Regions from separate parts of the Klebsiella sp. HN106 genome, predicted to be linked through region 3. Evidence: predicted binding sites of a transcription regulator. Region 3 holds the regulator's gene; each other region holds the start of a gene.
The links. The regulator PurR, encoded in region 3, represses purine synthesis genes. The targets are predictions, from matches to a motif close to CANGCAAACGTTTGCNTG.
Positions count from the first base shown of each region.

Region 1 (3,282 bases), on a different contig from region 3:
GCGACTACATCAATGTTAAGTGGTTGATCGATATGTTCATCAATCCATTCAATAAGCGTTTGGATAATATCCTGATGGGACATAAAGCGGCCTCTCTCAATTCTCGATTCGTCGTTTTGTCTGCGGGCGAGTATAATTCCTCAAGTTAACTTGAGGTAAAGCGCTTTATGGAAAAGAAATCTCCCCGCATCAAAATGCTGCTGACTCCCGGCGAAGTGGCAAAACGAACCGGCGTGGCCGTCTCCGCGCTGCACTTTTATGAAAGCAAAGGGCTGATCCACAGCCAGCGCAACGCGGGCAATCAGCGGCGCTACCGGCGCGACGTCCTGCGTGCGGTGGCGATCATTAAGATTGCGCAACGCATTGGTATTCCGCTGGCCACTATCGGTGATGCATTTGGCGTACTGCCGGAAGGGCATAACCTCAGCGCCAAAGAGTGGAAGATGCTGTCGTCCCAGTGGCGGGAGGAGCTGGACCGACGGATTCACACCCTGACCGCGCTGCGCGATCAGCTTGATGGCTGCATCGGCTGCGGCTGCCTGTCGCGCCGCGACTGTCCGTTACGCAACCCGGGCGATAAGCTGGGAGAAGAGGGGACCGGCGCACGGCTGCTGGAAGAGGATTAAAAAACTAAAGCGCCACAACAGGGCGCTTTAGTTGTTTTCCGGTCTTGGTCTTTCGCACTATCCCGCTGGTACGCAGGAGGGTTTCCCCCGACGTCGGCTCACCTCAGTATTGCGCAATATATTGATGGAGGTTCCGGTTTGCGCCGACAACTTAAGTGTGGCTCTTTTCTCTGATTTTGCCGCCTCATGTTGCCGAAAAATTCCCGTCATTCGCTGCCTGTTCCTATAGTTAATTTGAACAAACAGCGGGAGAGGCCCATGTTAACGGTACATCATCTCAATCAGTCACGATCGCAGCGCGTATTATGGGCGCTGGAAGAGTTGCAGCTGCCTTATCAGGTTGTCTCTTATCAGCGGGGAAAGGATATGCTCGCGCCAGCGGAGTTAAAAAGCGTTCATCCGTTGGGGAAATCGCCGGTCGTTGAAGATAACGGCCATATTCTGGCGGAGTCCGGCGCCATTCTGGAGTATTTACAGGAAACCTATGATAGCGCCAGGCGCTTAAAGCCTGAGTCGGTGGAAGATAAACTGCAATACCGCTTTTGGCTGCACTATGCCGAGGGTTCGCTGATGCCCCTGCTGCTGATGAAGCTGGTGTTTTCCAGCCTGGGCAAGCCCCCGGTGCCGTTTGGCATACGCACGCTGGGCAATGCATTAGGCAAAGGGGTACAAAAGGCCTGGCTTAACCGACAGGTTGAGACCCATGCCCGCTTTATTGAATCGCACCTTTCTCGCCAGCGCTGGTTTGCCGGCGCTGAGCTGAGTATGGCTGATATTCAGATGAGCTTTCCGGCAATGGCGCTGCTGGCGCGCGGCGGGGTGGGGGATTTACCGCATCTGACGCAGTGGGTTCAGCGGGTTGAGCAGCGTCCGGCATGGCAGAAGGCGATTGAGCGTGGCGGCCCATTTACCTTACCCGGCGAATGAACCATTACTAAAGCCGATGACAGGGGAAAATTGCTATCAGCGCAATACAAAAATGTTACCGGATTGCGCATGGACGATAACGTTTGCGCATCGGCTGGTTATTTCATGAACGTCATAAGCGAAATTTAGCTAAATCCGACAAACTTCTGTTGAAAAGGCCCGTCTAAAGGCTGGATAATCGTTTGCCTTTTTATTTTGCTCATCATTTCCTCTGCTGACAGGGGGGAGCAAAGTCATTCTTCACACCGTATTGTATGCGCGGAGTTAAACGTTTGCTTTTCACAGCCCCTGGCGCTGCGATGTAGCACAAGGAGATCGCGTTTAACTGGCAGTGGATGGTCCACCTCGCATCCAGACGAACGATAAAAATTCTCAGGGGAAGTTTTCTATGTCTACGCCTTCAGCGCGTACCGGCGGTTCATTAGACGCCTGGTTTAAAATTTCTGCTCGCGGCAGTACCGTGCGTCAGGAAATCGTTGCCGGTCTTACCACCTTCCTGGCGATGGTCTACTCCGTCATCGTGGTGCCGGGGATGCTCGGCAAAGCGGGTTTTCCGCCAGCTGCGGTATTTGTTTCCACCTGTCTGGTTGCCGGCGTCGGCTCGCTGGTGATGGGGCTGTGGGCGAACCTGCCGCTGGCGATTGGCTGCGCCATCTCGCTGACCGCTTTTACCGCTTTTAGCCTGGTGCTGGGCCAACAGATCAGCATTCCGGTCGCGCTGGGCGCGGTCTTCCTGATGGGCGTACTGTTTACCGTCATCTCCGCAACCGGCATTCGTAGCTGGATCCTGCGTAACTTGCCGCAGGGCGTTGCGCACGGCACGGGGATTGGTATCGGTCTGTTCCTGCTGCTGATTGCCGCCAACGGCGTTGGTCTGGTGATCAAAAACCCGCTGGACGGTCTGCCGGTGGCGCTGGGTAATTTTGACAGTTTCCCGGTGATTATGTCGCTGGTCGGGCTGGCAGTGATTATTGGCCTCGAAAAACTGAAAGTGCCGGGCGGTATCCTGCTGACGATTATCGGCGTTTCGATTATCGGCCTGATCTTCGATCCTAACGTTCACTTCTCCGGTATCTTCGCCATGCCGTCGCTGAGCGACGATAAAGGCAACTCGCTGATCGGCAGCCTGGATATCGTGGGCGCGCTCAACCCGGTCGTGCTGCCAAGCGTGCTTGCGCTGGTGATGACCGCGGTGTTTGACGCCACCGGCACGATCCGCGCGGTGGCCGGTCAGGCGAACCTGCTGGATAAAGACGGGCAGATTATCAACGGCGGCAAAGCGCTGACCACCGACTCCCTGAGCAGCGTCTTCTCCGGCCTGGTCGGGGCGGCGCCGGCGGCAGTGTATATCGAGTCTGCTGCCGGTACGGCGGCGGGCGGTAAAACCGGCCTGACCGCAGTGACCGTCGGCGTGCTGTTCCTGCTGATCCTGTTCCTCTCTCCGCTCTCCTATCTGGTTCCGGCTTATGCTACCGCGCCGGCGCTGATGTACGTCGGCCTGCTGATGCTGAGCAACGTGGCGAAAATCGATTTCAACGACTTTGTTGATGCGATGGCGGGGCTCATCACCGCGGTCTTTATCGTGCTGACCTGTAACATCGTTACCGGCATCATGATTGGTTTTGCGGCGCTGGTGATTGGCCGTCTGGTATCCGGCGAATGGCGTAAGCTGAACCTGGGGACGGTGATTATCGCCGCGGCGCTGGTCATCTTCTATGCTGGCGGTTGG
Region 1 is NZ_JBLURD010000003.1:293,285-296,566, reverse strand. It holds gene soxS (superoxide response transcriptional regulator SoxS) at 1-83, opposite strand, end outside; gene soxR (redox-sensitive transcriptional activator SoxR) at 168-626, shown strand; gene ACSIPU_RS12385 (glutathione S-transferase family protein) at 885-1,553, shown strand; gene ACSIPU_RS12380 (NCS2 family permease) at 1,942-3,282, shown strand, end outside.
Region 1: ACSIPU_RS12380 (NCS2 family permease) is a predicted target of PurR. The motif match lies at 1,815-1,832, and genes of this name have one in related genera.

Region 2 (3,282 bases), on a different contig from region 3:
TCGAGATAACGGAAGGTATTTTGGCTGAGGCCTGTTCCGGCATGCTGAGCGATTTTTTCCGCTGGCGACGCGAAGAGAAAAAAGCGCTGAAGCGAGCTAGCCGGCAAGTGGAAGGTTAATGCCCCGTACCGGGGATTTTCAGCTTCGCGTTGTCCACCAGCGTTTCTGCGCGGAAGCTGAAAAAGGACATGGCGTACTGCTCTTCCTTACCCAGCTCCTCCGGCATGACTGCCGGATAGTGCTCGCCTAGTGCCGCTATCTGGGCGTCCTTTCTCTCTTTTTCAGAAAGATAGCCCACGAGGCTAATATGATATTTACGGATATTTTCGACGTAGGCGTAGGCTTCGTGGCCGCGTGCAAAGCCGTACTTCAGCCGGCTGTAGTAGCTTTTCTGGCTTAGCAGCGGCAGACGCTGCTTCACATCGGCCCAGCTATTCGGGTTGCCTTTCTGCTTTTTCGTCAGCGCCATTGCGTCGAGCATGTGCGCGTAGCCCATATTGTAAGCCGCCAGCGCAAACCAGATGCGTTCATCCTGCGGGACCGACTCCGGCACTTTATTCATCATATCCTGTAAATAACGCATGCCGCCGTCGAGGCTTTGCTCGGCGTCGGTACGATCGGTCAGGCCCAGACTTTGAGCGGTATTGCGGGTCAGCATCATGATGCCGCGAACGCCGGTCGGGGAGGTGGCCTGCGGATCCCAGTGCGATTCCTGCCATGAGATAGCCGCCAGCAGCCGCCAGTCTATCTGACGGGCATATTTTTCAAACATTGGCTGCAGGTCCGGGAGCACGCTTTCCACGGCGCGCAGGAAGGTACGGGTGTCTACATAATCAAAATCGTTGCCGTGACCAAGGTATTTCTCCTCCAGCCTCGCCAGTGTGCCGTCCTCGTTAATATTATTGAAGAAATCGAGCATTGCCGCCGGCAGGGAGTTGTCCTCACCTTTTTCGCTAAACCAGGTGACCGGCTGCTCGTCGCTGATATCAAGCGCGACGGCCAGCTCCGGATGGACGCGCTGGAACAGGCTGACGGCGACCGAATCAGCAACGGTATAGTCGAGTTTGCCATCAATAACCGCCTGCATCAGCGCCGTCGTCCCGCGTTTCTCGTCCACGCGCCAGTCGAGATCGGGGTATTTTTGCTTTTTTAGGGCCTGAAGATCGTTAATCGCCACGTGTCCGGGAGCAATCGCCAACTGGTCGGCGGTAAGATTTGCCAGGCTGCGCGGACGCAGGCTGCCTTTGCGATAAACCAGCTGTTGCGAAACGGAGTAGTAGGTTGGCCCGACCTGATAGTTCTTCACCCGTTCGGAATTGTAGACCAGGCCGGCAGCCAGCATATCGGCTTTGCCTTCATCGAGGTCATCAAACAGCTGGCTGATATTCTGCCTGACGGTGACTTTTAGCTCGACGCCGAGGTAGTCGGCAAACTGCTGCGCCAGCTCATAATCAAAACCGTAGGTTCGATCGTTAATGGTCGCGAAGGTCATTGGCGAATTAATGGTGCTGATACGCAGTTCTCCGCGCGCCATGATCCCGGCCACGCGGTTTTCCGGCTTACCCATCCACGGGAGAGACGGCCACAGGGCAGCCGCCAGCAGGAGAGTCACAATGCCGATGAGCAGATAATTAATCTTTAATTTTTTCAGATAGTTAATCTTCTGCAGCTTCGGGTTCCTCAGCAGACTATGACCAGAATAAGTAAAAGGTTGTCGTGGAATGAGCGGCATTTTGCTTAAGAATGCGCCAGTTGGCAACTTATTCGCGAGGAGGGTCACATTTATTGATAAACCCCGGCAATCATTTTATTTCTACGCAAACGGTTTCGTCGGGGCGCAGGATTCACTATAATGGCGCCCGTTTCCCCCCTGGCTCACCATGAAAGCTTCGAAGACGAGAGACTTATGATGGAAATTTTGCGTGGTTCACCTGCACTGTCGGCATTCCGTATCAATAAACTGCTGGCACGTTTCCAGGCGGCCAACCTTCCGGTCAGCACGATATATGCCGAGTACGTTCATTTTGCCGACCTTAGCGCCCCGCTCAGCGACAACGATCGCGAGAGTCTGGCAAGGTTGCTCAAGTATGGCCCGAACTTAAGCAGCCATACCCCAACCGGCAAGCTACTGCTCGTTACCCCCCGTCCCGGCACCATCTCTCCCTGGTCTTCTAAAGCTACCGACATCGCCCATAACTGCGGCCTGTCTCAGATTGTGCGCCTTGAGCGCGGCGTCGCGTATTACGTCGAAGCCAGCAGCCTCAACGATGAACAGTGGTCGCTGGTGGCGGCCGAACTTCATGACCGCATGATGGAAAGCGTTTTCGGCACGCTGGAAGAGGGTGAAAAACTGTTTGCCCATCATCAGCCAACGCCGGTCACCAGCGTTGACCTGCTGGGCCTGGGGCGTCAGGCGCTGATTGACGCCAACCTCCGTCTGGGGCTTGCGCTGGCGGATGACGAAATTGACTATCTGCAGGATGCTTTCCAGACGCTGGGCCGCAACCCGAACGATATCGAACTCTATATGTTCGCGCAGGCTAACTCCGAGCACTGCCGACACAAGATTTTTAACGCCGACTGGGTCATCGATGGCGAAAAGCAGCCGAAGTCGCTGTTCAAAATGATCAAAAACACCTTCGAGAAAACCCCGGACTACGTGCTGTCTGCTTATAAAGACAACGCCGCGGTAATGGAAGGTTCAGCCGTGGGGCGCTACTTTGCCGACCACGCAACCGGTCGCTACGACTTCCACCAGGAAGACGCGCATATTCTGATGAAGGTCGAAACCCATAACCACCCGACGGCGATCTCTCCGTGGCCGGGCGCGGCGACAGGTTCCGGCGGCGAAATTCGCGATGAAGGCGCCACCGGACGCGGGGCGAAGCCAAAAGCCGGCCTGGTGGGTTTCTCGGTTTCCAACCTGCGGATTCCGGGGTTTGAACAGCCGTGGGAAGAAGATTTCGGCAAACCGGATCGTATCGTTACCGCGCTGGATATCATGACTGAAGGTCCGCTGGGCGGCGCGGCGTTTAATAACGAATTTGGTCGTCCGGCGCTCAACGGCTATTTCCGTACCTATGAAGAGAAGGTAACCAGCCACAACGGCGAAGAGCTGCGCGGCTACCATAAGCCCATTATGCTGGCGGGCGGAATCGGCAACATTCGCGGCGAACACGTGCAGAAGGGCGAAATTGTCGTCGGCGCGAAGCTGATTGTTCTCGGCGGTCCGGCAATGAACATCGGTCTCGGCGGCGGCGCGGCCTCTTCAATGGCCTCCGG
Region 2 is NZ_JBLURD010000004.1:30,669-33,950, forward strand. It holds gene tadA (tRNA adenosine(34) deaminase TadA) at 1-119, shown strand, start outside; gene mltF (membrane-bound lytic murein transglycosylase MltF) at 116-1,732, opposite strand; gene purL (phosphoribosylformylglycinamidine synthase) at 1,907-3,282, shown strand, end outside.
Region 2: purL (phosphoribosylformylglycinamidine synthase) is a predicted target of PurR. The motif match lies at 1,815-1,832, and genes of this name have one in related genera.

Region 3 (3,282 bases):
CATTCTCTTTTTAGTGATGCAGGTACGATGGCGCAGAGTGTAGGGAGTGCATTCAGGCTTGTGAAACGCTAATATTTGTCAGGTGAATTCAAAAATTTTGCAGGCAGAAAATGTGGTCTGAATACTCGCTTGAAGTTGTCGATGCTGTCGCCCGCAACGGCAGCTTTAGCGCCGCTGCGCAGGAATTGCACCGCGTCCCTTCGGCCGTCAGCTATACCGTGCGTCAGCTGGAAGAGTGGCTGGCGGTGCCGCTATTTGAACGCCGCCATCGGGATGTCGAGCTAACCCCTGCCGGCGTTTGGTTTTTGCAGGAAGGGCGATCTGTTATCAAAAAAATGCAGATCACCCGCCAGCAGTGTCAGCAGATAGCCAACGGCTGGCGCGGACAGCTCTCTATCGCGGTGGATAATATCGTTAAGCCAACGCGTATGCGGCAGATGATCGTTGATTTCTATCGTCACTTTGATGACGTTGAGCTGATTGTTTTTCAGGAGGTGTTCAACGGCGTCTGGGATGCGCTGGCCGACGGTCGCGTGGAGCTGGCGATCGGCGCAACGCGCTCAATTCCGGTCGGGGGCCGCTACGCCTTTCGTGATATGGGAATGCTGAGCTGGGACTGCGTCGTCGCAAGCCACCATCCGCTGGCCAAAATGACGGGACCTTTAAGCGATGACGTCCTGCGCAACTGGCCATCGCTGGTCAGAGAGGATACTTCACGCTCGCTGCCGAAGCGGACCACCTGGCTGCTCGATAACCAGAAGAGGGTGGTTGTGCCGGACTGGGATGCCTCTGAAACCTGTCTCTCCGCGGGGCTGTGCGTCGGGATGGTGCCCGGGCATTTAGCAAAGCCGTGGCTCGATAGCGGTGAATGGACGGCGCTGGAGCTGGAGAACCCATTCCCGGATGCTGCCTGCTGTCTGACGTGGCAGCAAAGCGATGCCTCTCCGGCCCTGTTATGGCTGCTGGATTATCTTGGCGATAGCGAAACGCTGAATCGGGAGTGGCTGCGGGCGCCGGAATAACCGACGCCGCAGGAAAGGTTAACGGCGGTAATCGACAAACGGGCCGTCGGCCACAGAGCGGCGCTCGACCAGACGCGGATGGACTTCAATCGACTGCGAGACTTCGCGCTTATTGACGATGCGATCCAGCAGCATATTAAAGGCCGCTTCGCCCAGAGAGTCTTTAGGCTGATGGATGGTGGTCAGCGCCGGGCTGAAGTAGCGGGCGTTGCGCACGTTATCATAACCGATCAGCGAAATATCCTGCGGCACGCGCAGCCCCATTTCATCCGCCGCGCAGATGGCGCCCATGGCCATAATATCGCCGCCGCAGAAAATAGCCGTCGGGCGAGGATGCTGGTTGAGAATTTGCTGCATGGCGCGATAGCCGGACTCCGGTTCAAAATCGCCCTGGACAATCCAGTTTTCCGGAACGCCGATCTGCGCTTCTTCCATGGCTTTCATAAAGCCTGCCAGCCGGCCCGCACCGGTGTTACGCTCCAGTGGGCCTGGGATCACGCCGATATCGCGGTGGCCGCGTTCAACCAGGTAGCGTCCGGCAATATAGCCGCCTTCGAAGGCGTTATCGACGACCGAATCAGTAAAGTCGGCTTTTGCCTCGCCCCAGTCCATGACCACCATCGGGATGTGGCGATACTCTTCCAGCATGCTTAAAACTGATTCCGGATACTCGGAGCACATCACCAGCAGGCCATCAACGCGCTTCTGCGCCATCATTGACAGATAGGCGCGCTGTTTCTCCGGGTCGTTCCAGGCGTTGCCGAGGATAAGGGTATAGCCCTTCTGGAAGCAGTTTTTCTCGACTGCTTCGATAATCTCGGCGAAATAAGCCGCTTCGCTGCTGGTCGCCAGCAGACCAATAGACTTGGTGTGATTGACCTTCAGGCTGCGAGCAACGGCGCTGGGGGAGTAATGCAGCTCCTTAATGGCCGCCCATACCGCATTGCGCGTCTCTTCCGCTACGAATCGGGTTTTGTTAATTACATGTGATACTGTTGTAGTGGAAACGTTTGCGCGTTTCGCTACATCTTTAATAGTTGCCATTACTTCTCACTCCAGACCTTGACCTGATCGTCTGTTTATCGGTACGTAAACGATTGCCTGTACACACCCTGGCGCCAAAATGGATCATGGCATCACGTCGGGAAAACGACACAGAACGACAGGAAGGGGTCAATGGCCGATACGCTTTCAAATTAGCGTGGGATTTTGTCCGATCTTGGGGCAAAGGGGAAGAGCAAAAATGTGCATCACTCTAAATCTCGGAAGATTTTTACGCTATTCTGTGTAAAAATGAGCAAGCTCACTTTTCATGTGGGGATAATCAGGGGGAAAAATTGATGGATACAAATTTAAAGTTTTCGCTGACGACAACGATTATTGTTCTGGGTTTGATTGTTGCCGCAGGTTTGACTGCAGTACTGCACTAATTCTTTACTGAGAGGGAGGGGCCGCTCTCCCTTTACCCCCCCGCCTATTATTATCAATTTCGCAAAAATCTTTTGCCATTTCGTTTACTTTTGTTTTTCTGTGATTGATGTCATGCTTTTGACTTCTGAATAAGATGCCGTCGCTGAAGGCGGCCTGATGGAGTTCCTGCATGAAAATCAACTTTCCCCTGCTCGCACTGGCGATCGGCGCCTTTGGTATCGGCACGACCGAGTTCTCCCCGATGGGACTATTACCGGTTATTGCTAAAGGCGTGGATGTGTCCATTCCGGCGGCGGGAATGCTCATTAGCGCTTATGCCATCGGCGTGATGGTCGGTGCGCCGTTAATGACCCTGCTGCTCTCCCACCGCGCGCGCAGAAATGCGCTAATCTTTCTGATGGCCATTTTTACCCTCGGTAATGTGCTCTCTTCAATTGCCCCGGATTACACTACGCTGCTGCTGTCGCGCATTATTACCAGCCTCAACCACGGCGCCTTCTTCGGTCTCGGCTCGGTGGTGGCGGCGAGCGTGGTGCCTAAACATAAGCAGGCCAGCGCGGTAGCAACGATGTTTATGGGGCTGACGATCGCCAATATCGGCGGCGTTCCTGCGGCAACCTGGCTGGGCGAAACTATCGGCTGGCGAATGTCGTTTCTGGCAACGGCGGGGCTGGGCGTTGTAGCGATGATCGGCCTGTGGCTGTCGCTACCGAAGGGCAGCGCCGGCGAACGTCCGGACGTGAAGCAGGAACTTGCGGTGCTGATGCGTCCGCAGGTGCTGTCGGCGCTATTGACCACCGTGTTGGGCGCCGGGGCGATGTTCACGCTT
Region 3 is NZ_JBLURD010000001.1:688,417-691,698, reverse strand. It holds gene punR (DNA-binding transcriptional activator PunR) at 111-1,022, shown strand; gene purR (HTH-type transcriptional repressor PurR) at 1,041-2,066, opposite strand; gene ACSIPU_RS03255 (cytochrome bd-I oxidase subunit CydH) at 2,363-2,452, shown strand; gene ACSIPU_RS03250 (MFS transporter) at 2,623-3,282, shown strand, end outside.